DNA from 4 places in the Streptosporangium sp. NBC_01469 genome. Region 2 is predicted to be linked to each of the others. Evidence: riboswitches for the same ligand, from Rfam matches in the RefSeq annotation. Region 2 holds a riboswitch; each other region holds the start of a gene.

Region 1 (7,492 bases), 2.0 Mb from region 2:
ATCAGCGTCCTGATCGCCGAGGACATGCATCTCGTCCGAGGGGCCATGGTCGCCCTGCTCTCCACGGAGAGTGACATCAAGGTCATCGCCGAGGTCGGTCACGGCGACGAGGTGGTCCGCTCCTGCCTGCTCCACCGGCCGGATGTCGCGCTCATCGACATCGGCCTGCCCGGCACCGACGGCCTCACCGCGACGGCGGAGTTGCACCGCCGGTTTCCCGAATGCGGGACGGTTATCCTGACCGGGCTCGCGACCCCGGCCGCGCTGTGCCGGGCGCTGGACGCCGGGGCGCGCGGCTTCGTCGTCAAGGACGCCCCGGCGGGCCAGCTCGCGGGCTGCGTACGCCGGGTGGCCGCCGGTGAGCGGGTCGTCGACCCCGAGCTGGCCGTCGCCGCCCTCAACGCGAAGAGGAACCCGCTCACCGCACGCGAGCTGGAGGTCTTGCAGGCCGCGGCCGAGGGGGCGCCGGTCGGAGAGATCGCCGACCGTCTCTGCCTGTCCGGCGGCACGGTACGCAACTACCTGGCACGGATCCTCAACAAGGTCGACGCCCGCACGCGCGTCGAGGCGGTCAGGATCGCCAGGGAGGCGGGCTGGCTGTGGTCCGACGACCTGACCAGCCTGGGCCTGAACCGCTACCGCTCGCTCAACTGATCGCCCGGCCTGACCGGGTCAGAATCCGGCCAGGGCGCGATTGACCGCGGCGGTGTACCTGTAGAACGCGTTGGTGCGGTTGGCCGGGTCCTCGATCCGGGAACGACTCAGCCTTCCACCCGCGAAGAACCGCTCTCGCTGGCCGCTGCTGATCTCCTCACGAGATCTGTCATCGCGAGCATTTCTCGGGAAGAGCGGGCATTCAAGTGCCGTTGACGCGTCGCCATTGTTTCGATCGGGTGACTCCGGACACGCGACCGCGTACGTGTTCCGGCGATACCTCGCCCCAGGCGCGGATCGAGAACGGCATCGTCGCGGTGACCGTGACCCTGTTTACTGAGCGGGTTCGGTCGCGTCGGGCGATCCGGTCTGCCCGCCGCCGAACACCTCCTTGACGAGCCTTTGCGTCGCCTTCTGGAACGCCTCCCCCAGGGACAGTGCGGCGTCGTCGACATAGTTCAGCGAGGCGGTCAGGGTCTTGCTGCCGTCGGGTGTGCTGTACATCAGCGCCCCGTGGCCCGCCATGCCGCCGTTGTGGGTGATGACGGTGCCGCCGCCGTCCGTGTCCTGCACGAACACCCCCAGGCCGTAGCCGACCTTGGGCTCCGGCGTGCACATCTCGGCCAGCAACGGGGCCGGTAGGAGCTTGCCGCCCAGCAGTGCGGAGATGAACGTGTGCAGGTCCTGGGTGGTCGAGATCATGTCACCGCCGCTGGAGATCCAGGAGGGGTTCTGACGGGTGACGTCGACCGTCTTCTGCTCGCCGGCCTCCTCGTACCGGTAGTAGGCGCGGGCGTGCGGCTCGGATATCTCCGACTGGGTGGTCGGCGCCACGGTGCCCGTCAGCCCGAGCGGCCCCAGGATCAGCCGCTGCATCTCCTCGGCGTAGGTGCGGCCGGTGACCTTCTCGATCAGCAGCCTGGCCAGCACGTAGTTGGTGTTGGAATAGCTCCAGTCCGTCCCCGGCTCGAACCGCGACGGCTTGGACAACGCCAGCCGTACCAGCTCCTGCGGCAGATAGGTCTTGAACCGGTTGTCCACCCACTCCTGGCCCGCGGTCGTGGCGGGGATCCCCGGCGCGTACGTCCCGTCGTCGTAGTACTCGCCGGTGAAGTTGAACACCCCGCTGGTGTGCTGCAGCAGCATCCGCACCGTGATTCGCCGGTCCAGCCCGAACTCGGGCAGGTAGTCATCCGCCGGGGCGTCCAGCTCGATCGTGCCCTCGGCCACCAGTTGCAGCACCAAGGTCGCGGCGAAGGTCTTGGTGTTGCTGCCGATCCGGACGTGTCCGTCGGTCGGCGGCTTGGCGTTCTCGCCCAGCTTGCGCACCCCGGCGCTGCCGACCCACTCACCCCGCTCATCGTTCACGCGCATCGTCATCCCGGTGAAACCGGAATCGACGAGCTCCTCGATGGTCTTCTGCAGCTCCGGGCGGTCCTGGTCGGTACGGGTGATGGACATGGTGGGGTGCTCCTTTGAGACTGTTGCGAGATTCAACTGAACGGGCAGGGTCGCCGGGTCCGAGAGGGGCTTCTCTTACAGGCTGCGGGCGGTGATGTCGCCGTAGGCGGTGGTCGCGTGGATGGTCAGGGCGGCGTCGGCGCCGTCGGTGTTCTTGAGCGCGTTGTGGATCCGGCCGTAGGTGGTGCCGGCGTCCAGGGCGGCGGAGACTCCGCGGGCGGCGCCGACGGAGATCTCGCCGGACTCGGTGCGCAGCGTGACCGTGCCGCGCACGGCCTCGGTGATGTGGAGGTCGCCCTTTTTGGTACTGATCTCCGCGGGGCCGTTCAGGCGGCCGACCGAGACGTCGCCGGACTGGAGGGTGAGGCGGGCGCCTGTGGCCTCGTCGAGCTTGATCGAGCCCTGCGCGCCTTCGAAGGCGATGTCGCCGAGCCGTCCGACGCTGCGGAGGTCGGTGAGGGCCGTCGTCGCTTCGATGTGGGAGCCGGTGGGCAGCTGGACGGTCACCTCGATGGATCCGGAAGGGCCGAGGATCTGGCTCTTCGCCTCCGGGGCCTTGATCCGCAGGACGCCGTCGCCGTATACGACCTCGGTCTGCTCCGCCGCCTTCACATCGCGGCTCTTGGAGGCGTTCGCGGGGAGGACCTCGACCACGGTGTCGGCCCGGTCGGCGGCGATGAGCTGGATGCGGCCGGCGGGGATGTCGAGGATGGCGGTCACCGGGGTGGGGGTGTCGAACTTCTGCATCGTGTCTTCCTTCGGCTCGTTGTTTCTGATGACGGAAACACTACGTTGCGTTTTTGTATGCGGCAACTGACTTTTTGCATGCAACCACCATAATTGCAGGTAGAGGCCGGTAATTCGTTGCAATGGTTTTAAAATCTAATGCAACAATCCGATTTTGTTCGTTGCAATGAGTCGAGGATGAACGCTATCGTGGAGACACCACGGACCACGAAGGAGACCGCGATGCCGGGAGGCAGACTCACCCAGCAGGAACGCCAGCAGATCGCGCTGGGGCTGGCCGACGGGCTCGCCTACGCGGAGATCGCCAGAGGCCTCGACCGTCCGACCTCGACGATCACGCGTGAGGTGATGCGCAACGGCGGCGCCACCGCCTACCGCGCCGACCTCGCCCACCGCGCCACCGAACACCGCGCCCACCGCCGCAGAAAGGTCGCGCCCCGGGACCCCAACACACCCCCGCAGGCCCACGGACGCGATGCCGAAGCCGTACGCGAGTACGAGGAGACGTTCACCACCGTCTTCATGCAGTCGGGCCTGCCCAAGATGACGGCCCGGGTGCTGGCCAACCTCTACACCACCGACGCCGGCAGTCTCACCGCCTCCGAACTCGCTGTACGCCTCCAGATCACCCCGGCGTCCGTCTCCAAAGCGGTCGCGTTCCTCGAAAGCCAGGGCCTCATCCGCCGGGAACGCGAGGAACGCCGCCGCGAACGCTACGTCGTCGACGACGACGTCATGTACCAATCCACGATGGCCAGCGCCCGATCTACCGCCCACCTCGGCGAGGTCGCCCGGCAGGGCGTCGGCATCCTCGGCCCCGGCACCCCGGCCGCCGCCCGCCTGGAGAACATCGCCCGCTTCGTCGACTTCGTCTCCGAGAGCATCGCCCGCGCCGCGGACCAGGCCCGCGAGATCCTCCACACGAAACCCGAAACGACCTCGGACAGCGTTACCTGAGCCACCTTCGGATCGCGGGCAGGCAGCCTCGGCGACCACCGCCGGGACATCGGCCGACTTCGGGACACCCCCAACCGCCGGGGACACGGTCGGGAGGAGGACACCGGCTCGGCACCATCTGGCTCCCGACGTCCCGGTCAGGCCGGATAGAGTTCGTGATCATTTGTGAAGATCGCGGAAGAAGGGCGGGCCGCCGTGCGGCCCCTGCCGGAGTGGCTGGCCGGGCCCCCGCTGGCGGACGACGGTACGCCGCGCTACGCGGTGCTCGGCAACGGCATGCCCGAGACCGTGGATCTGCTGACCGGACGGGTCGCCCATGAGTATCTGCCCTATCTCGGCAGGCGCGTGGCACAGGTCCAGGCGGTCGCCGCCACCCGGCAGCCGGGTGAGTACGTCGTCAGCGTGCGACTGACGAGCGGCCAGGACGATTGGTCGCCGAGGGGATTCGTCTCGCGTCTGCACCGCCTCACGGTGCACACCGACCCGGGCGTGCGCCGGCGCGGCGCCAGGCCGCGTCGCCCACCGGGAGCGGGTTCCCCCGGGCGAGGCCGGGCGGTGCGCCCGGCCTCGCCCGGGGGCGTGGTCACCAGCGGTCGTGGTGGACGACGTCGCGCAGGGGGCGCCGGTGACGCCAGCCGTGCCGTTCGAGGTCGGGTGTGGTTTCCAGGTGGGTCACCGGCCCGAGGCACAACCAGGCGACAGGGCGAACTCCGGCCGGGATGGCGAGGAGGTCGCCGAGGAAGGGCTCGCGGTAGAACGACACCCAGCCGACGCCGAGGTTCTCGGCGGTGGCGGCCAGCCAGAGGTTCTGGATGGCCAGGCACACCGAGTACAGGCCCGCGTCGGCGATGGCGTGGCGGCCGAGGACGGCGGGGCCGCCCCGGTCCTGGTCGTAGGTGACCACGACCGAGAGTGTCGACTCCAGCACGCCGTCGATCTTGATTTGGGCGAATCGCCGCGCGGCGGAGGCGTCGAGGGTCGCGGCGAAGACCTCCCGCTCGTGATGGACGTGTTCGTGGAAGGCCGCCCGGAGGGCGGCGTCGCGTACCACGACGAAGTCCCAGGGCTGGGAGAGACCGACGCTGGGTGCGGCGTGGGCCGCCGACAGGACGCGGTGCAGGACCTCGTCGGGGATGGGCGCGCCGGTGAACTGCGCGCGCACGTCACGGCGGCGGTGGATGACGTCGTAAAGCCGGTTGTCCATGGGCAGGCTCCCGCTGTGTACATGCCCCGTGCCGGGGCTGTGGGCGCGAGGCCGGTCTTCGGACTTCCGGATCGACGCCTGACCACCCGCCTTCCCAGTCCTGCCGGACCAGTGGCCGCGCGTACGCGCGTGGGTGGGGACTTCCCGGTCACCGCGGCGGGCCCGTGCCGGAATCACACCGGCTTCCCGATTCTCCCCGCCGGAGCGGAGCACCTCACAACAGTTCGCCGCTCGACACGGTAGCCGATTCCCGCCGGAATCGGGTCACCGGGCCGTTCAGGTGCCGGTGTCCAGGCCGGTGTGGGCGGCGAGGAAGGCGAGCATGTCGGCGGCCAGGCCGACGGCGCGGCCCGCCGAGCGGGAGCCGTGGCCGACGTCGCCCTCGTGGCGCAGCAGGATCGGCCGTGAGCCCGACGTCGCCGCCTGCAGCGCCGCGCACATCTTGCGCGCGTGCATGGGGTCGACGCGGGAGTCACCGCCGAACGTGGTCAGCAGCGTCGCCGGGTAGTCGACGCCGTCGGTGACCCGGTGGTAGGGGGAGTAGCCCAGCAGCCAGCCCAGCTGCTCGGGGTCGTCGGCCGAACCGTACTCGGAACGCCACGCCGGGCCGAGCCCCGACCGCTCGTACCTGACCATGTCGAGCAGCGGCGCCGAGCAGACGGCGGCGGCGAACAGGTCGGGGCGCTGCGTCAGCGCGGCGCCCACCAGCAGCCCGCCGTTCGACTCGCCGCACGCGCCCAGCCGTGCGGGGGTGGTCCAGCCGTCCGAGACGAGCTTCTCGGCCGCCGCCGCGAAGTCGTCGAAGACGTTCTGCTTGCGGTCCAGCATGCCGTCGCGGTGCCAGTCCGCGCCCTCCTCGCCGCCGCCGCGCAGCTGGGCGAGGGCGAAGACCCCGCCCGCCTCGACCCAGGGCAGGATGTAGCTGGAGTACGACGGCGTGAGCGAGAGCCCGAACCCGCCGTAGCCGTACAGGATCGCCGGCCTGGGGCCCGAACTGGGGCGGGCCAGCACGACCATCCGCACCGGTGTGCCGTCCGCGGAGGCGCAGACCACCTGGCGGGCCTCGAGTTCGGGCACCTTCACGGCGCCGGGCGCGGCGCTCCACAGCGACGTCCGCCCGGTGCGCGTGTCGTAGTGGTGCACCCCCGCGGGCGTGACGCTGTCGGTGTAGGTGAACCACACCTCGTGGCCGCCCTCGGGGCGGGTGGTCATCCCTCCCGCCGAGCCGAGGCCGGGCAGCGGCACCGGGCCGCGCCGTCTCCCGGTCGCCAGGTCGTGGACGCTGATCTCGCTGACCGCGTGCCGGGTCCAGCTCACGAGCAGCGCCTGCCCGGCGATCGCGAACTCGCCGATCACCGCCTCGGGGTCCTCGCCGACCAGGTCGATCCAGTGCTCGGGGCCCGGCCGCGCCGGGTCGGCCACGCACAGCCGTCCCCGTGGCGCGTCCAGGGTGGTGACCAGGTACAGGCGCCCGTCGCGGCCGACGGCGGGCACCGTCATCGCGCCCGCCCCCCGCTGGACCACCCGCAGGTCGGGACGCTCGGCGGAGGAGGACGACAGGTCGGCCAGCCAGAGGTCGTTGCCGTCGCCCGCCATCGCCGAGACCGTCAGCCAGCGCCCGTTGTAACTGATCCCCAGACCGTACGAGCGCTCCTCACCCATGATCACGGCGTCGTCCTCTGCGGGGGTGCCGAGCCGGTGCAGGCGGACCTGGCGGGAGCGGACGTAGAAGAACGCCTTCCCGTCGGGCAGCCACGCCACGGGCGCGTACCGGCAGCGGTCGATCGGGCCGTCCACCACCCGGCGGGTGGCGACGTCCATGACCCGCAGTTCCGACCGCTCGTCCCCGCTCCTGGACAGCTGGTACGCCACCAGCCTGCCGTCCAGGTCGGGCTGCCAGTGGTCGAGCGTGGTCAGCCCGCTCGGGTCGAGTTCCATCGGGTCGATCAGCGTCTCCTCCACCCCGTCGGGACCGGTGCGGTAGAGGACGGCGTGCTCCTGCCGGGCCGTACGGCGCAGGAAGAACCGGCTCCCGCCGCGCCACATCGGCGTGCCGACCGTTCCGGCCCCGGTCAGCGCGGCCACCCGCGAGTGCCACCGGTGACGGCCCGGCAGCGTGCCGGCGTGTTCGCGCCAGAGCCTCCCCTGAGCGGCCGTCCAGCTCCGCGTCTCCGGGCTGTCCGGATCCTCCAGCCACCGGTACGGGTCGGGCACCGCGTGACCGTGGAGGTGGTCGACGACGGGGTGCCGCTCGGCGGAAGGGTAGATCATCGGATTCCTCCGGTGTGGAGACCTCGGGCCTCGGCCCTGGGCGGGAAGCACGGCGAGGAGGGCGGGAAAGACGGCGAGGGGGGCGGGGGACACGGCGAGAAGGGCGGGGGATTCACTGCACCAGCTCCTGAGTGCTCGACGGGTCCCACTGCCCGGCCAGGTCCGCGTACAGCGGGGAGGCGGCGAGCATCTCCTCGT
Region 2 (7,492 bases):
GGCCGTCGTCGGCGCGGTCCAGGCGGGTCAGGTCGGGCACCACGTCATGGGTGAGCACGGCGCCCAGGAGCGGCGACCAGAGCCGTGCGGCGTGGCCGAGCTGGGTGATCGAGGCGCCGATGCGTAGTTCGCGGGTGCCGTATCTGGCGGCCGTCGCCTCCACCAGGTCGGCGAAACCGCGCTCGTAGTCGGATTTCACGTCGTGCCACCCGGCTGGGTCGCCGCCGATGTGCAAAGAAAAGAACGAGCCGAATCCGGCGACCGCTCCGAGGGCCGTCAGAATCGATTCGGTCGACGCCGATTCCATTACGCTGAAGCTCCATTCGTTAAAGTCGCACGGTGAATACGCCGGATGGCGGATCCGGCTTTTCATACAAAGAGAGATTCAGTTCGTGACGCGGCTCCCTCCGGCTCGGAGACTCACCTGCGGCACCCCTGTCTCCGGGTGGATCGCCACCTCGGCGTCGACCCGGTAGACCTCGGCGAGCAGAGCGGGGGTCAGCACGTCGGCGGGGGCGCCGAGAGCGACGACGCGGCCGGCGTCCATGACGCAGATGCGGTCGCAGAACGCGGCGGCCATGTTGAGGTCGTGCAGGGCGACCACCGCGGTGACGCCGAGGCCGCGCACCAGGTTCAGCGCGTCGAGCTGGTGGCGCAGGTCCAGGTGGTTGGTCGGCTCGTCCAGCACCATCGTGGTCGGCCGCTGGGCCAGCGCCCGCGCGATCAGCACCCGCTGCTTCTCCCCGCCCGACAGCCGGTCGAAGGGCGCGTGCGCCAGATCGGCCACGTCGAGCCGCCCCAGCGCGTCGGCGATGATCGCCTTGTCCGCCGCGTTGTCGCCGTCGAAGGCCCGTTTGTGCGGGGTGCGGCCCATGGCGACGACGTCGTACACCGACAGCTCGAAGTCGCCGCCGCTCTCCTGGAGGACTGCGGCCAGCCGTCGGGCCAGCCAGCCGACCGGCATGCGCCACACGTCCTCGCCGTCGAGCAGCACCCGGCCGTTGGTCGGCCTCCGCGCCCGGTAGAGGGTGCGCAGCAGCGTTGATTTGCCCGCGCCGTTGGGGCCGGCCAGGGCGAGCATCTCCCCCTCGGCGACCTCCAGCGAGACCTGGCGGACCAGGTCGCGGCCGCCGATGCGGACCGACACCTCCTCCACGGTCAGTGTCATTTGGAGCGCCTCCGCATCAACCACAGGAAGAACGGCCCGCCGACCAGCGCGGTGATGATGCCCACCGGGATCTCCTCCGGCGCGATCAGGGTGCGGGCGGTCAGGTCGGCCACGATGAGGAAGGCCGCGCCGAGCAGCGCCGTCGCCGGGAGTGCCCGGCGGTGGTCGGCGCCGATCAGCAGCCGGACGACGTGCGGCATGATCAGTCCCACGAAGCCGATGGCTCCGCTGACCGCGACGATCGTGCCGATCATCATGGCGACCAGCACGAACAGCGCCGCCCGGAAGCGATGCACGTCCAGCCCGAGCGAGGCCGCGGCCTCCTCCCCCGCCAGCAGCAGGTTCAGCGGCCGAGACACCCCGACCAGCGCGACGGTCCCCGCCAAGACGGCCACCACCGGGATCCACACCACCGTCCAGGTGGTCCCGGCCAGGCCGCCCAGCATCCAGCGCACCGCCGCCTGCGTCTTGTGCGGGTCGTTGGAGGTCACCACCAGGAAGCTGGCCACGGCCGACAGCACCTCGGCCATGGCCACCCCGGCCAGCACCAGCCGCACCGTCGTCATGCGCCCGCCCGAGCGGGCCAGGAAGTAGACCGCCACCAATGCGGCCAGCGCCCCGAGGAAGGCCGCGATCGGCAGGCTGAACGCGCCGAACACGCTCAGGCCGAACACCACCACGGTGACCGCCCCGACGCCGGCGCCGGAGGAGACCCCCAGCAGCATCGGGTCGGCCAGCGGGTTGCGCACCAGTGCCTGCAGGGCCATGCCGCAGACCGACAGGCCCGCACCGATCGCCCCCGCCAGGACGACCCGCGGCAGCCGTACGTCCATCACGATGGTCTCCCGCACGGGTGTCCAGGTCGGTTCGGCCAGGGCGGGATGGAGGTGATGGAGCAGGATGCCCCACACCTGCCCTACCGGCAGGGCCACCGACCCGGCCGCGACGGCCACGGTGACCGCCCCGCCGAGCAGGAGCACGAGCAGGCCGATCACGACCGGGTACGGCGGTCCCGGGCGCCGCGCCAACAGCACGACACCCGTGGTCGGTTCACTCACTTGAACCGGTCGGCGTGCAGCTGCCGGGCCAGCGCCTCGACGGCCCCCGGCGCCCGTACGCCGAGCACCACCGACGACAGCGGCAGCACCGCGAACCGCTTCTCCTTGATGGCCGGCACGTCCTTCAGCGCCGGGTTGGCCAGCAGGAACTTCTCCTTGTCGGCCACCGGCTGGTCGCCGTAGTCGTAGATGACGATCCAGTCGGGCGCGCGCTCGGCGACCTGCTCGAACGACACGTCGCCCCACACCTTGTCGACGTCGGCGAACACGTTCTCCGCCCCGGCCAGCTTGATGATCTCGTTGCCGACGCCCTTGCCGCCGGCGGTGAAGGCGGTCTTGTCGCCGCTGTCGTAGACGAACAGCTTGACCGGGGCGGCGTCGCCGAGTTTGGTCCTCACACCGTCGAGGGTCGCCCGCAATGTGGTGATCAACGGTTCGGCCCGGTCGGAGACGCCGAAGATCTTCGCGACGTTGCGGATCTCGGTGTCGATCAGGCCCACGGACACCGCGCCCTTGGCGCACTCCTCGACGTTCAGATATGTCTTGATGCCGGCCTTTCGCAGGGCGTCCCGGCTGCGGCCCTCCTTCTCGTCGAAGGTGCTGGCGAAGCCGCCGTAGACGAAGTCGGGCTCCTCGGCCAGGAGCGCCTCGTAGGCCGGGTACTCCTTCGAGACGACCTTGATTGCGTCATAGGCCGCCTGATACTCCGGCAGCACCTTGTCGTCGAGGTAGGCGGTGCCGATCATCGACTTCTCCAGGCCGAGCGCCAGCATCACCTCGGTGGCGTGCTGGTTCATCGATATCGCCCGCTGCGGCGGCTGCTCGTACGTGCTCGTCACGCCGCAGTTGTCGAGGGTGACCGGGAAGCCCGCGGGCGCGGAGGCCGCCGGAGCGGGGGCCGAGACGTTCTCAGCCGGGGCGCCGCCGCAGGCGGCCAGCACTCCGGACACCAGGAGGGCGAGCAGGAGGGTGGTGGGGCGTCTGCCCGTCATGAAGTGTTCCTCTCACGGAATCTGCACAACGGGGCGGATCTGAAAGAGGGAATGCCACAGGGCTTCTCGGCGCGGCCACCGGCTCGACGGGCACGAGAGCCCACTCCTCTCCGGGGAAATCCGCCCCAGTTCATCGAGGAGGCGACCGCGGGAGTCTCCTGGCTCTCGGGTCGATGCTCGTCCCGGCCTTCCCACCCGTTGTCCGGGCAGTGGCTTCGTCGGGATTCGCTCGCCGATCACAGTGGCGGGACCGCGCCGGATTCACACCGGCTTCCTCGTTCCGCGCTCGCCTACGCCGACCATGCTCGCACACCACTCATCAACGACAAAGCGCGCACCACCCGTCAGCCCCGGCGAGCTTCCCTCACAGGCTCACGTCAAAGCGATGGTCATCTTGGGTGACCGGCGCGAGAGCAGGTATCCCGTCAGTGCGGCGAGCAGGCCGACCAGACCGGCCGCCGCGAAGCCGCCCGCCGGCGCGGACGCGTCGATCGCCACTCCCACGACCGGGGAGCCGAGCGCGAACCCCGCGCTCGCCGCCGAGGACTGCAGGCCGGTCGCCTCACCTCGCACACTGGCCGGCGTCAGCCGGCTCACCGCGTCGGAGACCGTGGAAAGGGTCGGCGCGGTGAGCAGCCCGGCGCCGATGACCGCCACACACAGCCAAGGCCAGTCATGGGCGAGTCCGGCCGGAATCGTCACCAGCCCGAGCAGGCCGAGCAGCAGCCAGGTGGGCATCGACCGGGGCAGCACTCCGTACACCAGACCGCCCACGACGGACGTCACCCCGAACACGGCGACGACCACGGCCGCCCACGAGACCTGACCGGCTTCTTGAAGAGTCGCGACGATGGCCAGGTCGACGCCGCTGAGCAGCATCGCGACGCCGACTCCCATCGTCAGGACAGCGACCATGCGCGCTCCCAGCCACTCCCGGCGCCGGGGCCGGCCCGCCGCCTCGCCGTCCGCCTCGTCCTCGGCCCGCAACGGCGGGTTGAGCAGGGCGACCCCTGCCCCGCCGACAACGATCGCGGCGCCCACTCCCCATGCCACCGCGCCGGGAGACACCTTCGCCGCGCACAAGATCACCACCGGCGGCCCCACTATGTACGACAGCTCGCCCACCACCGACTCCAGCGCGAACGCCGCCCGCCGCTGCCCTGCCGTCGTCATCGCGGCGATCGCCTGCCTGGTGATCGACTGGATCGGCACCATCAGCAGACCGGCGGCGAAGGAGGCACCCAGCAAGATCACGTATGGCAGCACAGGCACGGTCAACCAGAACACGAGCTGCGACACAACCGTGGCCAGCAGCACGGTACGCAGGCCCCGCCGGTCGATCATCCGGCCCAGCAGCGGCCCGCCCAGCGCGACACCGGCGGTGAGCGCCGCCACCACGGCTCCGGCCGCCACGTAACTCATGTCGAGGGCGACGACGACGTACATCGTCAACGCCATCGCGTCCGCCGTGATCGCGGCACGAGCGAGCAGCGAAATGCCCAGCAGTGGCGTCATCCCCGGCACCGCGAGCACCTGTCGAAATCTAATCACCGGTTTAACGCTAGATCAGCCGGAATGCCATAGGAAGCCGTCAATTCATTGGACCAGGCATAATGAATACTTATGGCACATGATCTCGAGACCGCACTGCTGAGGTCGTTCGTCACCGCCGTGCGCGCGGGCAGCATCAGCCGTGCGGCGGCGGCGCTCGGCCGTACCCAGCCCGCGCTCAGCCAGCAGTTGCGCAAGCTCGAGAGGGCCGTCGGCAGTCCGCTGCTGCACCGGGCGCCGTCCGGCGTCTCGCCGACCCGGGCGGGCGAGGAGCTGCTGCCCTACGCCGAGCGCATTCTCGCGCTGTCGGCACAGGCGCTCGCCGAAACAGGACGTGCGCTCACCGGGCATTGCGGGGTGGGACTCCTCGAAGATCTCGCCGCTTCCCGCCTTTCTCAGGCACTCGCCGACCTCGCGCGGCTGCACCCCGACGCGACGCTGGAGGTGCTCAGTCTTTCCAACGCGGCGATGCGGGAGGCCTACGACACGGGCCGTGTCCAACTCGTACTCGACGAGGTTTCGGATCTTCCCTGGCCGCCGCGCTGGACGGTGCGTCTGCCGCTGGTCTGGGCGGTCGGGCAGGGTGTCGCCACCGACGCCGACCCGCTGCCGGTGGTGCTGTTCTCGAACACGTGCGCCTGGCGAACCTCGGTGCTGGAAACGATGGAAGGCACAGGGCGCCGCTGGCGGGTGGCGTTCGAAAGCAACAGTCTCGCCGGAGTGCTCGCCGCGCTACGGGCCGGGCTCGGAGTCGCGGCGCTCCTGCCCGCCAACCTCGAGCCGGCCATGGCCTGCCACGACGCGGCGGCGTTGCCTGCTCTGCCGGACGTCGAACTCGGCCTCGCCCGCCACCCCGCTACCGAAGGCGATGCGCTCATCGACGCTGTGGAGACCGCCCTGCGGCGGATGATCTGAGCCCGCCGCACGAGGGTCTGCGCGGGTTGCCTGCATCGCCTCCTGTGGGGCGGCCACAGCGTCTGCGGTCTTTTTCTCCGCGGTCTCACTCATCGGCGGCCACGGCATGCTCCAGCAGGATGAGGAAGGGCCCGTTTCAGCCTACGGACACAGGGCCCGGCGCGCTGATGAGATGACCAGGTTGTCCGCAGCTTCAGCCCGCTGAGGACATGGGTATGTCTGCATTACCTGGGACGACCTTGCCGTTCTTGAGGGTGTATGCGGTGGAGTTCTTTGAACTCGCGGTCCGGAACGGTTTTCCGTTGTTGTCGATTGAGAGCACCTCGGCCTTGCCGTCGGCGACGAAGCTGAGTTCCACCGTCCATTGAATGTCATGGTCCAGGGCCATCGCCCACAGGTAGATGACTTCTACCTCGGTCTCCGAGACCCGCAGAGGGAACGACCACGGCTCATTGCCGTAATCGGTGAAGTTCGTCATGTCTTCGAGCTGGGGAGCCCACTTGTCCAGGTCCACTGAGGCGCCTCGCCCGTCGACTCCGTCAGCTCCGGGATACGGCTTGAAGTAAATGCTGTGCGGCGGCGCATCACGTTTGAGCACTTTGATCCGCATATCAGTCAGCACGACGGACCTGGCGAAATTTCCCTGAATCACGAGTCGGACGTTCGTGTAATTGGCGTCGACGGCCCCGTTGTCGTACGCCCATCGCTCGATGACCTGCTGGTCGTCTCTGTATTCCGGCGGCAGCGGTGACAGCGCCGATGCGGGCGGGGAAAATATGTAGGTATCGAGGTTGTTGAAGGTACTGACTCGCTTAAGCGGTTTGGCGGCCACAACGACCGAAAGCGGCGGCCGACTGGACGGGCTCGCGGCAGGCGACGCCCTGTCCCGAGGGGAGTCGCGTCCGGCCCATATCGCGATCCCGGCCAGTAGTGTCACGACCACGATGATCGCCACTGCCCACAAGCCGGTCGTCTTCCAGTCGGTGGGCGGCACCGGCCTGGCGATTGTGACGTTTCCGCCGACTCCGTGAACTTGAATCAGGTCGCCTCTCACCCCGGAGTGTGAGACTTCCTGGCCTTCGCTCGATGCGCGGCGTTCCGGCGATCCTTCGTCGTAGAGCGCCTCTGCGCGAGGAGCTTCACTATCGTGAGCGTCGTGGCCCGGCGGGCGGGTGGCGCTCATCGACACCTCGTTGTGATGTCGACGTCGCCGGTGACCTGGTCAATTTGAACGACGTCTCCGTCAACGGCGGAAGCACGCACCCATTGGCCGGCGGGGGACGAGGGCATCTCAGCAGAATCCTGCCCGGCCGGAGAACGACATGTCAGTGCGAACACCGATAGGCCAAGACCCGCTACGGCGCCCAACCCGCCGACCACGCTCGCGTACTTGTCCGCATCATCAAGGCCGACCCAGACAAACAACGTCCCAAGCACTGCCATCCCCCCACCTGTCACCAGGCAGGCCATCCAGGCGCCGGTACGCCACCGGGACGTCATGGCATGGCCTCCGTTCCCACACACTCCGGGACAAGGCTCAGGAAGGTCACATATCTGGGTAAGTTCACCGCCGCATCTTCTCGCATTGGCCACCGGCCTTGCGGCATATGTCGGCAAACAGTGACCTGATGCGATTAATAGCCGTTCAGGATGAGCGTGCACGCCCAGTGTGAGCGACACTCAGCAGCGCCCAGAAAATACCAATTTTATAGATTTATGTCTATTTTGTTCTATGTTCGTCGTGGAACGACATGGTTCGCATGCTTCCGCCGTAACGGCCGTCGACACCAGAAAACGCCTCCTTACGG
Region 3 (7,492 bases), 220 kb from region 2:
AAGCCCACACCGACCGCGTGTCCTTGGTGGCGTTCAGCCCGGACCGGCACACCGTGGCGACCGGTGGCTACGACCGCACGGCGTTGCTGTGGGAGACCGACGCCGAACGCGTCGCCGCCCGGCTGTGCCGGCTGGCCCACCCGCAGATCACAGCGCCGGAGTGGGACCGGTACTTCTCCGGCCTGCCCTACCGGCCGCCGTGCCCGTAGCCGGGGCCGCCCCACGTCGCGCGGGCACCCCGGCGAGGGGCCGGTGGGCGGGCGTCGTCAGGGCAGCTGTTCAGCAGACGGGCAGGGGGTCGGTCTCGCTGGAGATCCAGCTGTCCATCACGTACCCCCACCGGCCGGTGACGTCACCGTTGGTCCACTCCCACCGGTTGGGGTGAGGGCCGTTGTTGTTGCGGGCGCCCTCGGCCCGGCAGACGAAGACGCTGGGGTTGGTCCGGAGGTAGTCGACGATGTTGCTGGTTCCGGCCTCGTAGATGGGCGCCGACGTTCTGTTGCTGCACCACCACCTGTTCTCCCTGTTCCAGCACGGGTCGGCCAGAGCCGTCGAGGAATCGGTGGAGGGGGCGTTGACCGACGGAACGGACACCCGCGTCGGGGCCGGGGGCGCCACCGGGGACCCGGGGTCGGCGAAGACGGGGGAGGTGCCGAGCAGCAGACCAACCGCTGCCAGGGCCGGCACCGCGATGATGCGACGTGGACGCATGGAGTTCTCCTTGGGAAAAAGGGTCGTGGACCGTCTGAGGGGCATGGGCCGCGCGGGGCCCGGATCTTCCGCTCACAACGGGGTTCCGTGCGCTTCTGTCTAGCAGGCCGGGATTGTTCGCGATCAGAGGGCGTTCGCCTGACAATCAACTCTGAACAACGTGCTCCACCCCGTCCCGGCATGGCCGTGGACTCCCCGGTGCGGTGCCCGGCAGGGAGAGGCCGAAGGAGGCGCGCGACACCCCGACCGTGCTCAGGCTGTGGTGGAACTCCCGGTCGAGGGTGGCCCGGACCGCCCGGTGGTCGAGACCGGCGGCCTGAGCGCTCACCATCGACGGGGCCGCGACCGGGCGCTTCACGTGAGCGTCCGTACGAGGCCCGCACGACGATGACCGGCACGGACGCCGTGGCGGCGCGGGCGGGAGGCGATGCCGAGGACCTTGCCGCCCGCCGGAGGCTCCGCCTCGAGGGGCGCGTGTCATGCGGGGTGGTGTCCGCTCCTAAGCTCGGGGGTGTGGCGAAATACTTCGATGTGCATCCGGACAGTCCCCAACCCCGGCTGATCGGCCAGGTGGTCGAGATTCTGCGTACGGACGGGCTGATCGCGTACCCAACGGACTCGGGCTACGCGCTGGGGTGCCGGCTGGGCAACAAGGAGGGCATCGACCGGATCAGAGAGATCCGCAACCTCGGCAGTGACCATCACTTCACCCTGGTTTGCAGAGACTTTGCCCAGTTTGGGCAGTTCGTGCATGTGAGCAATGCGCTGTTCCGCTCGGTCAAGGCGGCGACCCCCGGCGGCTACACCTTCATCCTGCCCGCGACCAAGGAGGTGCCGCGGCGGTTGCTGCATCCCAAGAAGAAGACGGTCGGCGTCCGGATCCCCGACCACGTCGTCACGCAGGCGCTGCTCGCAGAGCTCGGCGAACCGCTGGTGTCGAGCACCCTGCTGCTGCCCGACGAGGCCGAGCCCCTGACTCAGGGCTGGGAGATCAAGGAGAGGCTCGAGCACGTGGTGGACGCCGTCATCGACGCCGGCGAGTGCGGCGCCGTCCCGACAACGGTCGTTGACTTCTCGCAGGACGAGCCCGAGATCCTCCGCCGGGGCACCGGAGACCCGTCCCTCTTCGAGTAAGGGGCGCGGAGGGGGCCGGTGCGCGATCACGGGCGGCCAGGTGCCCGCGGCGGCTTTCGGGGGTTCGGCGTCGCGCTCCGGCGGGATCGACGTGTCCGCGTGCGGGTCCCTCCACCCCGGGCCGCGGTCGACGATCGCCGCGAAAGGCCCGGCCGAGGTCACCTGGCCGACCGGCGGTCCGGGCTCGCCGAAGTTATCGGCGAGCCCGGACCGCGGACTAATAAATCTACATTGTAAAGGCGCCTGGCCTATTTCAAGATCATTTAAACCGGTTCGCCTTCGGCGTCCGCTACACCTGGTTCCGGAACCGGGTGAACGGACCAGCCGGCCAGCGGCTCGGCCTCGCGCCGACATGCCGACAGGACCAAGACCTTCCTCGGCGAGCTCGGCCCCACCCGACGGACCGAACGCACCCGCCTGAAAGCCGGCTACGACCGCGCCACCCGCGTCCTCATACGACTCGCCCACGTCCACGGCACCGCCGACCATCACGTCATAGTGGCCGGGAAAGCGAGTGAGCTGCTCCGCTCGGCGCAGCACGAGGATCCGCCGCATCGGATCGCGACAGATCGTCGTCGCGATCCGATGCATCCATCGCCGACGCTCCGCCTCTGCGCGATCCACGACTCCCAGCACGCGGTCCACTTCATCCACTCGCTCGACCAGCTCGCCCATGCAGGGCACGATCGCAGGCACCACCGACAACCTGCTCTACGAGCACCCCAAGCTAGTGAATCGGTGATGCCAGAGGAATCACAGCGAGATGCTCCGGAGAGCGAGAGCCGCTCCGCCTGCCGCCTCAGTACTGTGACTTCGCATGACCGACACCGAGATTGAGATCACCGCGGACTTGGTCCGCGACCTGCTGCGGGAGCAACATCCAGACCTTGCGGGGCTGGCCATCCGCGAGGTGGCGGGCGGCTGGGGCAACCAACTGTGGCGCCTCGGTGATGAGTTGGCCGTGCGCATGCAGCGCATGGACCCCACCCCGGAACTCCAGCTCAAGGAGCGGCGGTGGCTACCCGTGCTGGCCCCGCGCCTGCCGCTCCCGGTGCCGCTCCCGGTGCGGTTCGGCGAACCGTCCGAGCGCTTCCCCAAGCACTGGACCGTGATGACGTGGGTTCCCGGCGAGCCGCTGGACCACGGTTCGATCAGCCGCGGCGCCCACGCGGCCGACACGCTGGCGAGCTTTCTCCAGGCGCTCCATGTGGAGGCGCCCGCCGAGGCCCCGGCCAGTTCGGACCTCGGCGCTCACCCCAAGAGGTGCACGGGCGGCTTCGAGCAGTTCTTGCAGGCCATTGACCCCGACGCCGTCGGCGATGTCCGCGCCGTCCGGGCCGTCTGGGCCGATGCCGTCGCGGCCCCCGAGTGGGAGGGCCCGCCGGTGTGGGTGCACGGCGACCTCCATCCCGCGAATGTCGTCGTCTCGGACGGAACGCTCTCGGGCGTGATCGATTTCGGTGCCTTGTTCGCCGGCGATCCCGCGTGGGACCTCGGGGCCGCGTGGGTGCTGCTCCCCGCGGGCGCGGCCGCACGGTTCTTCGACGCGTACGCGCACGCGGACGAGGCGGCGATCCGGCGCGCCCGCGGGCTGGCCGCTATGAAGAGCCTCTTCCTGATGCTCATGGGGCAGAACGGACATCGGGGCCTTCCCGGCGGCAAACCGAACTGGGGACCTGCAGGCCGGGCGGCACTTGATCGTGTTCTGAAGGGCGTTTGATGCACACTTCTTGAACTTGTTCTCGATCTCGGTTGAGGGCCGTGTGGCAGCCCACCTTCGTGGGGTTCATCGATCACCGCGCGTGGTGGGGATGCCAAGGTCCACGGCCGTATGCTGCCCGTGGCCCCGATCGAGCCGGCGGAGCTTCTCCTCGGCGCCAGCCAGGCTGACCTGGAGTCCTTCAACCTCGCCGAGCCGGCCTTCGCGTTCGGCCTCGGCAATGCGGGCGATGAGGTTGTCGCGGATCTCTTCGATGCGGGCGCGTTGGACCGGGTCCGGCCTGAGAAGCGCACATCTGACGCAAGCATCCGATGCCCCATGTTTCGAGTCGACCCCGCCCAGCGCCGTCGACTCACAGAGATCATCCGCAACCTCGGCGACCGCATCGACGAGGCCCGTGCCTACGGCTCGGCCGGCGAAGTTCAAGGCCTCCGAATCAGCCTCGAAGCAGCACGCAACAAACTCGCCTCGCTCAACCGGCTGGCCCGCAATAACCGCCGGACCACGGTCAATCTCGGGATGCCGATAATCCGTGGGAAGTTGCAATGAACCGTCATCATCGCTCACTCGAGCCTACCGATCAGTAGTACGGTGCCGCGCACGGCGGACTTCCTCAGCCGCCAGCCAAGCGATTGACGAGGGGTTTCAGTCGAGGGATAGCCCTGCGGCCGGAGTCACCCGAGCGGCCCGGCGTGCCGGGAGAACAGCGGCGAGGAGTCCGGCCAGGGCGGCGATGAGGACGACGACGCCGAGTGACAGCCAGGGGACTTGCATGGTGGCGTCGCTGAGAGCCCGCGTCACGAACGTCTCGTAGCCGACCCAGGCGAACCCGACGCCGATCACGGTGCCGAGCAGGGTGGCCACCACCGACAGCAGCACTGCCTCGGGCACCAGCATCCGCCGCAACTGCCTGCGGGTGAGCCCGAGCGCGCGCAGCATCGCGTGTTCGCGGGCGCGTTCGAGTACGGAGAGCCCCAGGGTGTTCGCGATCCCGATCAGGGCGATCACGACGGCGATGCCGAGCAGGCCGAGCACTGACCAGGTGAGGATTCTCAACTGTTGGTCCTCCGTCTCCCGGGCCTGCAACCCGTTGTCGATCTTCGCGCCGACCGGATCCGCTAGCTTGTCCAGGTCACCGACAAGTTGAATCGGGTCGGCGCCGGAGGAGGCGCGGATCCAGATGGCATGCGGCTCGGGGGAGTCGGTGAGCGTCGCCAGCGTCTCGGGCGCGACCACGCCCGCCGGGCCCCAGCCGGTGCCGGCGGCGACCTGCAACTGGGCTCGCCGGTGGCCGACGCGCACCGTGACCCGGTCACCGGGCCGGAGGCTCAGGTCCTTGCGAAAGGCCGCATAATCGAGTCTGATCTTCCCCGGCTCCACCCGAGCGAACGCCCCGCCGTCGCGCGATGTCCGCTTTGTCGTTGACGGTGGTTGTGCGAGCATGGTCGGCGTAGGCGAGCGCGGAACGAGGAAGCCGGTGTGAATCCGGCGCGGTCCCGCCACTGTGATCGGCGAGCGAATCCCGAATTGGCCACTGCCCCGCGCGGGTGGGAAGGCCGGGAGGAGCGTTGACCCGAGAGCCAGGAGACTCACGCGGTCGCCTCCTCGCAGGAATTGGGGCGGACCTCCCCAAGAGAGGAACGGTGATCGTCATGCCTGGACCCCGGCCCACCGGCCCCGGGCGTGCCCGGCGCGCCGACTCTTTTGGTGACCCGGCCTCCCGACCGTCGCGGAGGCCGCCGAGGAACGGCGTCCGCGGCCTGTTCCCAGGAGAGCACGCATGAGCGTCCCTCGCTCGATCACCGTGGCATCACTCGCGCTTTCGCCCGCCACCGTGGCACCGCTCGCGTTTTTACCCGCCGCCTGTGGTGCCCGGGACGCGTCACCGGCGGCCGAGGGTCACCGTGTCACCGGCTACCGGCAGCTGACCAGGTGACGCCTCCGGCCTCCGGCGCGGCCGCCGCCCGGCCGGGACCGCTTCCCGCCTCACCGTCGGCGGTCTCTACGGCGATCGCCGACGTCTCCGAGATCAGCGGCTACTTCGAACTCGGGATCGGCCCGATCGAGGCGGGCTGGCGGCCGCTCACCGACCTGGCGGCCGACCCCGACCTCCTGCGGCGGCGGATCGTCGACGTCGCCGGACGCCTGGGGACCGACGAGCTCCGGGTGGCGGCCTCCATCCTGTTCCAGGGGCTGGCGGCCCGTCTGTGGTCACCCGTCGTCGGCGCGGCGGTAACGCACGACCTGCTCCTGGACCTGGCCTCCGTCCACTGGCGGGAGGCGTCCAGCGGGCCGCTGCCGCTGCGGGCCGAGCGCCCGACCGGCCGGCGGATCCTCGACCCCGCCGGGGTCGCCGAACCGCTGCACCGCGACGTGCTGACCGAGGTGCTGGAGCCGCTGGCGCGGTCCGTACGGGAGATCGTGAGGATCGCTCCCGGGCTGCTGTGGGGCAACGCCGCCTCCGCGCTGGCCGGAACCGTCCGGACCATCGCCCACCAGCGCCCCGAACTCGCCGCGCGGGCCACCGCGCTCGGGCGCGAGCTGCTCGCGCTGGGAGTGCTGCGGGGTGGTGGCGACCTGGTCGAGCCCGTCCCCGGGCAGCCGTTCTTCGTCCGGCGCAGCTGCTGCCTGTTCTACCGCCTGCCCGAGGGCGGCAAGTGCGGCGACTGCGTCCTCATCGACCCCGAGACCCGCCGCCGGCAGTGGGCCGAGGCCCTGCGACGGCCCGGAGGGTCCTCATGAACCACCCGTCGTCTTCGGCCGCCGGAACCTCCGGCCGTCTCTCCGCCTGGGACGACCCGCGCGCCACCTGCCTCGGGCTCGGTCCCGGCCCGCTGGACCGCACCGGAAAGGGCGTCAATCACAGATGAGCAAGATCACCGTCTGCCGGGACTGCTGCTGCGGCAGCAGCCGCAAGGTTCCCGGCCTCGACCACGACGAGCAGGTTCGCCGCCTCTCCCGGATCGCCGACGTCCGCCTCAGCGACTGCCTGGACGTGTGCGAGCAGGCCAACGTCATCGTCGTCCAGCCCACCCCCGCCGGACGCGCGGCCGGCGGAAGGCCGGTCTGGCTCGGGCTGGTCAACCAGGACGAGGCCGTCGACGACATCGCCGCCTGGCTGCGCGAGGGCGGCCCCGGCCTGTCCGAGACCCCGGCCATCCTCGCCCTGCACCAGATCACCCCGCCGGGCCGGCGGAAGGCCGGACGTCCGTGAAGGTTCACCCGGCGAGGGCGACGACGGCCGGTGAGCCGGGCGGCGTCGTGTACGAGGACCTGCTCCGTCGGGCCGGGGCTCGGGGCCGCCGTCCGTGGTCGGCCGGTCGGCCGAGGCCGGAGCGGGTGGTCATGGCTGCTCCCGGGTGACCCTGGCGATCGCGGCGGCGTGCTCGTCGGCGGTCATGCCCAGGGTGGGATGGTGCCGGTTGAGGTCGTGCTGGTCGTCGGCCCACTGCCGGTAGTCCCGCCGCAGGGTGGTCGCGTCGGAGTCGAGGGCGAGGGCGATGTCGGCCCAGGTGGCACTGGCCAGCAGCGCGTGGTGGATGTTGGCGGGGTGGCGTACGGTGCGCGCGATGCTCTCCGCCAGTGCCAGCAGCTCGAGGTGCTCGGCCACGGTGAGCGGGGGCCGGTCCTCGGCCCCGTGCCGGGCGGGGTCATAGGTCCCCCGGGCCACCAGCTCCGTGCGGGCGCGAGCCGACGCGTTCCGGGCGGCCAGCTCGTTGTAGCGCTCCAGCTGCCGGCTGACGGGCATGTCGTAGCGGGCGTCGTGCCAGGTCGTGATGTTCTCGGGCGGGGTCATGAAGACTTCTCCGGGGCGGTCGGGGGGTTGGCTTCCGGCAGGGTCGTGCGGGATGTGGTCGAAGCTCGCGTCTCAAGCCGACCGGCGCCCCATGACGAGGTCGGCGGTGATGCGGGCCGGTGAGCACAACG
Region 4 (7,492 bases), 1.3 Mb from region 2:
CCTTATGATTTCCCTGGAATGGATACCGAGTTTCGACAAGAACCATCGGGGGAAATCCGCATACCGCACCCCGGATCGTGGTACTTGACGGAACTTCTCAATTCCTTTGGTGGTGGGGATGCGGGCACCGAAAACCGTCAGACGGTCGACCTTATCAAGGGTTTGCGCCCACTGAAGCATATCGTTCATGCCCTGGTTGAGTTACGGGAGCCGCTGAGCGAGGAAGAGGCCAGGAAATTACACGACATTGGAATTGGTGAGGTTGTCATTCTCTCGCCAGGGCAAGGAAACAAGCCTGTTGGCTGGTCGTTTCCCTATCCGGGTGTGATCGGTGGGTTCGATATATATGCAGGGAAAAAAAGCGTGTCCAGGGTTCGTGAATTTCAACGCTGGGTGTCTCTGCTTCGGCCGGAGGATGAACCTGTACTAGATGAGCTTGGGCTCGACCTGGCGGAGCTTCGCGACTATGCCGGTAAAGGTCGTGTGTATGGGTTCACCATTATGAACTACCCGGGAGTGATCAAGTCGTTGACAAAGAACCCAAAGGTTCATTCGGTGCGCATTATTGACGTTGCGCCAGAGGTGGACTGAGCCGTCCACGGACTGCCTTTGGCGCGGGGTGTATCAGGAGGTAAGGGTAGCTTTTCAAAAAAAGTTCGTCGGCCGCCATGGATGCCGGAGAGATCGCTTTGCTTGTCAATTCGCTGGCGTTCCTGGCCTAGCAGAAAGTGATCTACGGTTCTCGGGGAACCCAGGAAGCGAATGCTTTGTGCCGGGTAGCGGAGCGAGGGACTGCCCCTGCGGTCAAGGCAGTCCTGCTGGAACGAGCAGCATGGGCGTACGCGTCGGAAGGGCCCAGAAAACGGACTGTGCGGAGCTTCTCAAGTCACCGCGCCCCTGGCACGGATTCGGCTGGACCGTCCTGCGCCCCTACACCGGTTGCTACAGCCGGATCGCAGGATGGGGCGACTGGGAAGTCGACCTGCTGACCGGGCTCCCGAAGACGCCGTGCCCCAAGTCGCAAGGCGTCAGGATGACCGTCAACGTCATCATGTACACCAACCTCGGCACCACCAAGGACGGGCCAGTCGTCCACGGGCAGAACAACCCTGAGCTGAAGGCCAGAGACATCAGTATCTGGATCAACATCAGCGAACTCATCGTCGTGGGCGCCAACTGCGTTCAGACAAACGCGCTCGACGGGCGCAACATCACAGTCAGGGTGGAGGCCGCAGGGTCCGACAACTCTGACTGCGACATGATCGCCGGCCCTGAAGACGGAAAGAGAATCGCCACGATCGGCAACTTCAAGCAGAACGGCCAGACCGCATTCGTCTTCCGGTCCCAGGGCCCCAAGTGGGGCAACTGCACACTGCGCCCCAAGCTCTACCCAGGGGTTAGCATCGACTTCCTCGATCCGGAACCGTTCAAGCTGTGGCACCACCTCGGGACCGAGCAGATCCCCACTCGGCCAAAGGGCGATTTTCCCTTCGTCGCCCGCTGCGACAGCATTCGACTCAGTTATACGGCGCGCAGGTCCAATGGCGACTTCTATTGGCCCGGACACACCGGCGGATGCAGAATTCTCGGCGCCGACCGTGTCTACACCATGTATACGGAAGATCCCTTCCGTGGAGAGGTGGCGAGACACATCAGGGACGCCTTCCAAAACCCGCAGGCGACCGAGCCGAAGCTGGATCGGCAAGGCCAGCCCATCACCAAGAAGTTCCCCGGCAACTACGACGTGATACCCAGGCCCCCCTTGACCAGGCGGGCGAACAGCGAGCTCGCCCCCGATGGCGTGCTGCTGAACGGGAAGAACCGCACCCAGATGACCTGGTACTGTCCGAACCTCAGTGGGAACGGTCCGGGCAAGGAGTGTGATGAGTATCCGTTCCGCTCCACCTTCCAAGCGATTGGCGTCGAGGGCAAAATGGTCAACAATGTCTGGACGCCTACGTTCAACGCCTCACTTCGCATGGTGAGCGAGGCGCACAACGGAGCCGCCGGTTTCGATCTGGGAGCTTTCTACTCCCGTTATCGCGTCTTCACTTCGAGCTCCCGTGAAGGCGGCGCGGGCAACTGGCCGTCCAATGCCTTCTGGGTCAGAATCCGCGCGGGCGCGCCACCGTCATAACTCCACAGTCAGGAGGGGGCGTCTCCGGGATGCCCCCTTCTGGCGCACCTACAATCGAGAGGTGTCATGCGGTCGCCGACGTACCTGCACGACCTTCTGGTCTCGACTCTCTTCAACGATGAACTCGATCACGACATGGACCTGTGGTCGCTGGGATTCAGCGCCCTTTGGATCAAGGGAGCGGATCTCGACACCCTCGCCCAAGCCTTCTCCTTGAACCTTTCCACCCGCGTCCCGAGCCACTTGAGCGAAATCCTCGACCACAACGGCGACGACGGTTCTCTCTGGGTAGCCGAGGCCGGAGGTTGGACGGGCATCCTGCCGGCACGTTCAGACGACGCTTTCCTGCTGTCGCTGACCGAAGGAGGCCATCACGCTCTCAACTTCAGCATGGACATCAACGGCCATGACCGCTTCAAGTACATCCGGGACGGGGACATCATCGTCTCTTTCCGACCCACCTGGCCCGACTCCAAGCACGGCAGCGACCCGCACGCGCTCGATCACTTGATGGATGGGCTGCGCTTTCAGGTCAGTGAAGAGGACAACCCCGTGGAAGAGGACGAGAGTATCAGCTCGGCCCTGGCGTTGATCGGCCGCATAACGGAAACAGACATGGCCGCTGACTGGCTTGAGGCGGTGCACTCTCGCATTGGACTGACCTGAAGGTGACGGGGCCCGATTGCGGAGCATTTTTGGGATGATCTTGGGAGGGTCGTTAACCGCAGAAGCCGTTCGTGCAGCTCGCAGCCCATATGCCAGTTGAACGATCACCGCTCTCTTAAAGCGTGTGCTTTTTGATTGGGTTGTCTGTTCGGCCGGAGCCCGCCCGGCTTGGCGGCCCGGCGGGCTGCGCTGCGGCCTGGGGTCGTTCTCGCCCGCCGCCCGCCCACGTCCGGCGAACTCCGACGAGTACCTAGCAAACGATCAGAGCTATTTCGATGCAGCCAGCTTGCAGTGATCGTTGATAAGTGCCAGATCAGGGGCCGGGTTGCTGTTTGTGACTCCCCCGCCCCGTTACCGGAGTGTTCGTGTCCCTCGGCGTCAACTCCGTCTGTACCTGTTAGGTGTGGGGTACCGGTGTACGTCGTGGGGAACGGACACGCGAAGACGGAGTTGACCCCTCGGTCGGGCCACACGATCTGGCAGTTATCGGGGGCGGGGGAGGAATGGGCCAGGAGCCTGCATGGTGGCTCCTGGCAGGCGTGGCGACGCCGTCCCTCCGAAGCACACGCCGCCACGCCCGTTCTACCGGGCTCTACCGGACAGCAGTGCCGCCCAGATCACCCGAGCTTTAGGGAAAGACCATCGGCACGTCTCATGGATCTCGTGCTCGCGGTCGAGTTGAACGGTTCGCCGGATGAACGCCTGCCCGCCGCCCTGGCACAGTTCGTAGATCGTGGCGCGGCATACACAGGTCCAGCTCACCGGCCTTACCCGATCAGCGATCCGATCCGGAGGCCGCCACTGCAGCCGCGTGTGATCGCGTTGCGCCATGGCCACGTGCGGACTCAGGCACTCCTCCAGCAGCATCACAACGGGTCTCCATGAAGCAGTGGCGACACCGGATAGCCCTGCTGTAGTTCCTCGTATCGGTGGGCAACGCAGCGGGCGGCGGCGGCCGGGTTGTCCACGGTGTAGACCGTGTAGAGCCGTCGGCGACTCCGACCCGAGAACTGTCCCGCCCACCAGTGATAGACGAAGCCGTCGGTCCAGACCAGAAGATCAACCCAGACCGACACCACGGCGACGCCGTAGCCGCCATGAACGTCAGTGACTATCCCGTGCTGTTCCAGCGCGTTACTCAGCTGGTCAGCAGCATGGACGGCAGGCGTTCCGGTCAGCAGAGCGGCAGCGATCATCGTTGTCCGTCTCCTCTCGGCGCGGTCGATGCGCGTGGTCGGATTCCCCTTCCAAGCCTGTCGCCAGGCGACTACGTTCGGTAGGTGTGCGACTCCAACGGTGAATCCGCACATTCAGTTGCGTCTCATGTAGGACCCGCAACGATTCATGTAGAGCCATGAAGGACGGGAGCGGAGATGCCCTCACCGAGCGAGCTGGACGCGAACGCCAGCGTTCTTGCTTACTGGGGTTCTGAACTGCGCAAATACCGGGAACAAGCGCAATGGAGCCAGAAGGAACTGGCGCACAGGATCTCCTACTCCACCTCCCTCGTCGGGCTCATCGAGACGGCCAAGCGCGCCCCGACGAGAGAGTTCGCGGCCAAGTGTGACGAGGTGCTGGAGACGGACGGTGCCCTTGCTCGCCTGTGGCCCCTGATCGGCAGAGACGTCTACCCCGTGTGGTTCCGGCCGTTCGTCGAACTGGAGAGGGAAGCCCGAACCCTGCGAAGCTTCCAGCCCGTCCTCGTTCCAGGACTGCTGCAGACCGAGAACTACGCACGGGCGGTTCTGAGGGCAGGACGACCAGGCGACACCGACGAGCAGGTGGAGGAACTGGTCGCCACACGCATGGAGCGCCAACGAATCCTCACCAAGCCGGACCCGCCCATGTTCTGGGCCACCCTCGACGAGGCCGTGCTGATCCGTCCGGTCGGTGGCCCGCAGGTCATGCGCAAGCAGCTGGAACAGCTTCTCGAACTGGTCCGGCGGCCCCGGATCACCATCCAGGTCATCCCGCTCGACGTGGGCGCGCACGCCGGTCTGACTGGAGCTTTCGTGATCGCCAGCTTCAAAGGATCGCCCGATATAGTTTATTTGGAAACCGCAGCCGAAGGTCAGATCGTCAACGGTCCCACCGAGATCGAGACCCTGTTGACCCAGCTCGACGCGCTACGGGCGTGCGCCCTGCCGCAGTCCGCCTCGGTGGCCTTGATGGAGAAAGCGATGGAATCATGGACCTGACGGATGCCCGGTGGTTCAAGAGCAGCCGCAGCGGCGGCAACGGCGGCGACTGCGTCGAGGTGGCCACCAACCTCCCCGGCATCGTGGCCGTCCGCGACAGCAAGAACCCCAACGGCCCCGCCCTGGCGTTCACCCCCGAGGTATGGGCCGACTTCATCGCCTCGGTGAAAGCGGACACGATCTAAGCCGTTCCTTCACTGGGCTGGCGACCGCCGTCTCCTCCGAGGCTTTCTCCTCCCTCCGGGGCGAGTCCGTTTCTTCTGCGGCGGCATCGCTGAAGACGGCCTTCTTTCCTTCCCTGCGTTCCAGGTGACTGTGGTGCGGTCCCTGCCTCTTCGAGACGTCGGGTGGTGGCTCTGCCGGGGGGTGGGGGCGGGTTATGCTCGTGGTGCGGTTGGTTCTCCCGGCGCCGTCTTCGTGCTGGGAGTCGTAAGAGGGAACCCGGTGTGATTCCGGGACTGCCCCGCAGCGGTGAGTGGGAACGAACGCCGTCATTGGCACTGGGTGCGTGGCATCTGGGAAGCGACGGTCAGTAGGGGTTGAGTGTGGTGCCCGCGAGTCCGAAGACCTGCCAGCCGCCCGTGTGCCGTCCGGTGCGCGGTGATCCGTGGCCTCGTGGGAGGGCCTGGGATGCGTCTTTCCCGTGTGTTCCTCCGCGTGGCCGTGGGTCGGCATGGCATGAGCCGAGGGAAGGACGCCATGAGTCAGGTCACCACGACCATTTTGGGGTATCCCCGTATCGGGGGTCGTCGCGAGTTGAAGCGGGCGACGGAGGATTACTGGGCCGGGCGCGCAGATGCCGTGGGCCTTCAGGAGACGGCCGTGGGTCTGCGGGAGCGGGCGTGGCGGGAGTTGTCGGAGGCGGGGCTGGACGCGGTGCCGTCCAACACCTTCTCCCTGTATGACCACGTGCTGGACACGATCGCGCTGGTCGGCGCGGTTCCCGAGCGGTTCGCCGGGGCCGCGGACCCGTACTTCGCGATGGCCCGGGGCGCCGAGGGGGTGGCGCCGCTGGAGATGACCAAGTGGTTCGACACCAACTACCATTACCTGGTTCCGGAGCTGGGCCCCGACACCCGGTTCCGGCTCGACTGGAGCAAGCCGCTGGCCGAGTACGCCGAGGCGCGGCGGCTGGGCGTCGAGACCCGGCCGGTGCTGGTCGGGCCGCTGTCGTTCCTGCTGCTGGCCAAGTCCACCGAGCCCGGCTTCGCGCCGCTACGGCTGCTGGACGGCCTGCTGGAGACCTACGCCGAGCTGCTGGAACGGATGGCCGCGGCGGGGGTGGCCGAGGTGCAGCTGGACGAGCCGGTGCTGGCCGCCGACCGTACGGACGAGGAGCTGGCCGCGCTGCGCCGGGCCTACGCGCGGCTGGGCGCGCTCAGCAGCCGGCCCCGGCTGCTGGTGGCCACCTACTTCGGTGAGATCGGGCCCGCGCTGGAGATCCTGGCCCGCGGCCCGGTCGAGGCCGTCGGCCTGGACTTCGTCTCGGCGCCCGGCAACCTGGAGGCGCTGGCCGCCGTTGGCGGGCTGCCCGGCAAGACCCTCGTCGCGGGGGTCGTCGACGGCCGCAACGTCTGGCGTACCGACACCGCGAAGGCGCTGGCGACCTGCGCCGCGCTGCTCGGACTGAGCGACCGGCTGGTGGTGAGCACCTCCTGCTCGCTGCTGCACGTCCCGCTCGACCTGGACGCCGAGGCCTCGCTGGACCCGCGGCTGCGCGAGCGGCTGGCCTTCGCCAGGCAGAAGGTCGACGAGGTCGTACGGATCGGCAGGGCACTGAACGGCGAGGAGGTCATCGCGGGGGAGAGCGTCACGGAGCGGTTCCTCAACCCCCGGGTGCGGGCCAGGCTGGACGCCCTGGGCAAGGGCACCCCGCGCGCCCCGCACGCCGAGCGGCTCGCCGTGCAGAACGCAGACCTGGGCCTGCCGCCGCTGGCCACCACCACCATCGGCTCCTTCCCGCAGACCGGCGAGGTGCGCCAGGCCCGCGCCGCCATGCGCTCGGGCGAGATCGACAGGGCCGGGTACGAGCGCAGGATGGAGGCCGAGATCGACCGCGTCATCGCGCTGCAGGAGGACATCGGCCTGGACGTGCTGGTGCACGGCGAGCCCGAGCGCAACGACATGGTCCAGTACTTCGCCGAGATGCTGGAGGGCTACGCCGCCACCGAACACGGCTGGGTGCAGTCGTACGGCAGCCGCTACGTCCGCCCGCCGATCCTGTTCGGCGACGTCTCCCGTCCCGAGCCGATGACGGTGCGCTGGGCCTCCTACGCGCAGTCGCGCACGAAGAAGCCGGTCAAGGGCATGCTGACCGGGCCGGTGACCATGCTGGCCTGGTCCTTCGTCCGCGACGACCAGCCGCTGGGCGAGACCGCCAGGCAGGTGGCGCTCGCCCTGCGCGACGAGACCCACGATCTCGAGGCGGCGGGCATCAGGATCATCCAGGTCGACGAGCCCGCGCTGCGCGAGCTGCTGCCGCTGCGGCGGG

What was found. Region 2 has a riboswitch for cobalamin ahead of OG587_RS29580 (ABC transporter substrate-binding protein). Riboswitches for the same ligand answer to the same signal wherever they lie in the genome.
Region 1: linked by a shared signal. The riboswitch ahead of bluB (5,6-dimethylbenzimidazole synthase) and the one ahead of OG587_RS29580 (ABC transporter substrate-binding protein) in region 2 are both predicted to bind cobalamin.
Region 3: linked by a shared signal. The riboswitch ahead of OG587_RS28680 ((2Fe-2S)-binding protein) and the one ahead of OG587_RS29580 (ABC transporter substrate-binding protein) in region 2 are both predicted to bind cobalamin.
Region 4: linked by a shared signal. The riboswitch ahead of metE (5-methyltetrahydropteroyltriglutamate--homocysteine S-methyltransferase) and the one ahead of OG587_RS29580 (ABC transporter substrate-binding protein) in region 2 are both predicted to bind cobalamin.

The regions. Positions count from the first base shown of each region.
Region 1 is NZ_CP109465.1:8,735,483-8,742,974, reverse strand. Features, by position in the region: gene OG587_RS38020 (response regulator transcription factor) at 1-654, shown strand, start outside; gene OG587_RS38015 (serine hydrolase domain-containing protein) at 988-2,115, opposite strand; gene OG587_RS38010 (DUF4097 family beta strand repeat-containing protein) at 2,191-2,862, opposite strand; gene OG587_RS38005 (helix-turn-helix domain-containing protein) at 3,085-3,819, shown strand; gene bluB (5,6-dimethylbenzimidazole synthase) at 4,403-5,023, opposite strand; cobalamin riboswitch at 5,056-5,255, opposite strand; gene OG587_RS37995 (prolyl oligopeptidase family serine peptidase) at 5,300-7,294, opposite strand; gene OG587_RS37990 (ABC transporter ATP-binding protein) at 7,407-7,492, opposite strand, start outside.
Region 2 is NZ_CP109465.1:6,752,419-6,759,910, reverse strand. Features, by position in the region: gene OG587_RS29595 ((2Fe-2S)-binding protein) at 1-199, opposite strand, end outside; gene OG587_RS29590 (ABC transporter ATP-binding protein) at 386-1,168, opposite strand; gene OG587_RS29585 (FecCD family ABC transporter permease) at 1,165-2,226, opposite strand; gene OG587_RS29580 (ABC transporter substrate-binding protein) at 2,223-3,218, opposite strand; cobalamin riboswitch at 3,350-3,544, opposite strand; gene OG587_RS29575 (MFS transporter) at 3,591-4,769, opposite strand; gene OG587_RS29570 (LysR family transcriptional regulator) at 4,842-5,684, shown strand; gene OG587_RS29565 (hypothetical protein) at 5,878-6,867, opposite strand.
Region 3 is NZ_CP109465.1:6,537,104-6,544,595, forward strand. Features, by position in the region: gene OG587_RS28645 (nSTAND1 domain-containing NTPase) at 1-209, shown strand, start outside; gene OG587_RS28650 (hypothetical protein) at 280-711, opposite strand; gene OG587_RS28655 (hypothetical protein) at 857-1,069, opposite strand; gene OG587_RS28660 (L-threonylcarbamoyladenylate synthase) at 1,225-1,845, shown strand; gene OG587_RS28665 (aminoglycoside phosphotransferase family protein) at 2,663-3,565, shown strand; gene OG587_RS28670 (hypothetical protein) at 3,677-4,114, shown strand; gene OG587_RS28675 (ABC transporter permease) at 4,211-4,867, opposite strand; cobalamin riboswitch at 4,980-5,172, shown strand; gene OG587_RS28680 ((2Fe-2S)-binding protein) at 5,498-6,307, shown strand; gene OG587_RS28685 ((2Fe-2S) ferredoxin domain-containing protein) at 6,432-6,779, shown strand; gene OG587_RS28690 (hypothetical protein) at 6,909-7,361, opposite strand; gene OG587_RS28695 (transglutaminase domain-containing protein) at 7,434-7,492, opposite strand, start outside.
Region 4 is NZ_CP109465.1:8,079,874-8,087,365, reverse strand. Features, by position in the region: gene OG587_RS35165 (hypothetical protein) at 1-591, shown strand, start outside; gene OG587_RS35160 (NucA/NucB deoxyribonuclease domain-containing protein) at 1,034-2,137, shown strand; gene OG587_RS35155 (DUF6461 domain-containing protein) at 2,204-2,803, shown strand; gene OG587_RS35150 (hypothetical protein) at 3,386-3,673, opposite strand; gene OG587_RS35145 (hypothetical protein) at 3,670-3,999, opposite strand; gene OG587_RS35140 (helix-turn-helix domain-containing protein) at 4,177-5,001, shown strand; gene OG587_RS35135 (DUF397 domain-containing protein) at 4,992-5,186, shown strand; cobalamin riboswitch at 5,380-5,591, shown strand; gene metE (5-methyltetrahydropteroyltriglutamate--homocysteine S-methyltransferase) at 5,701-7,492, shown strand, end outside.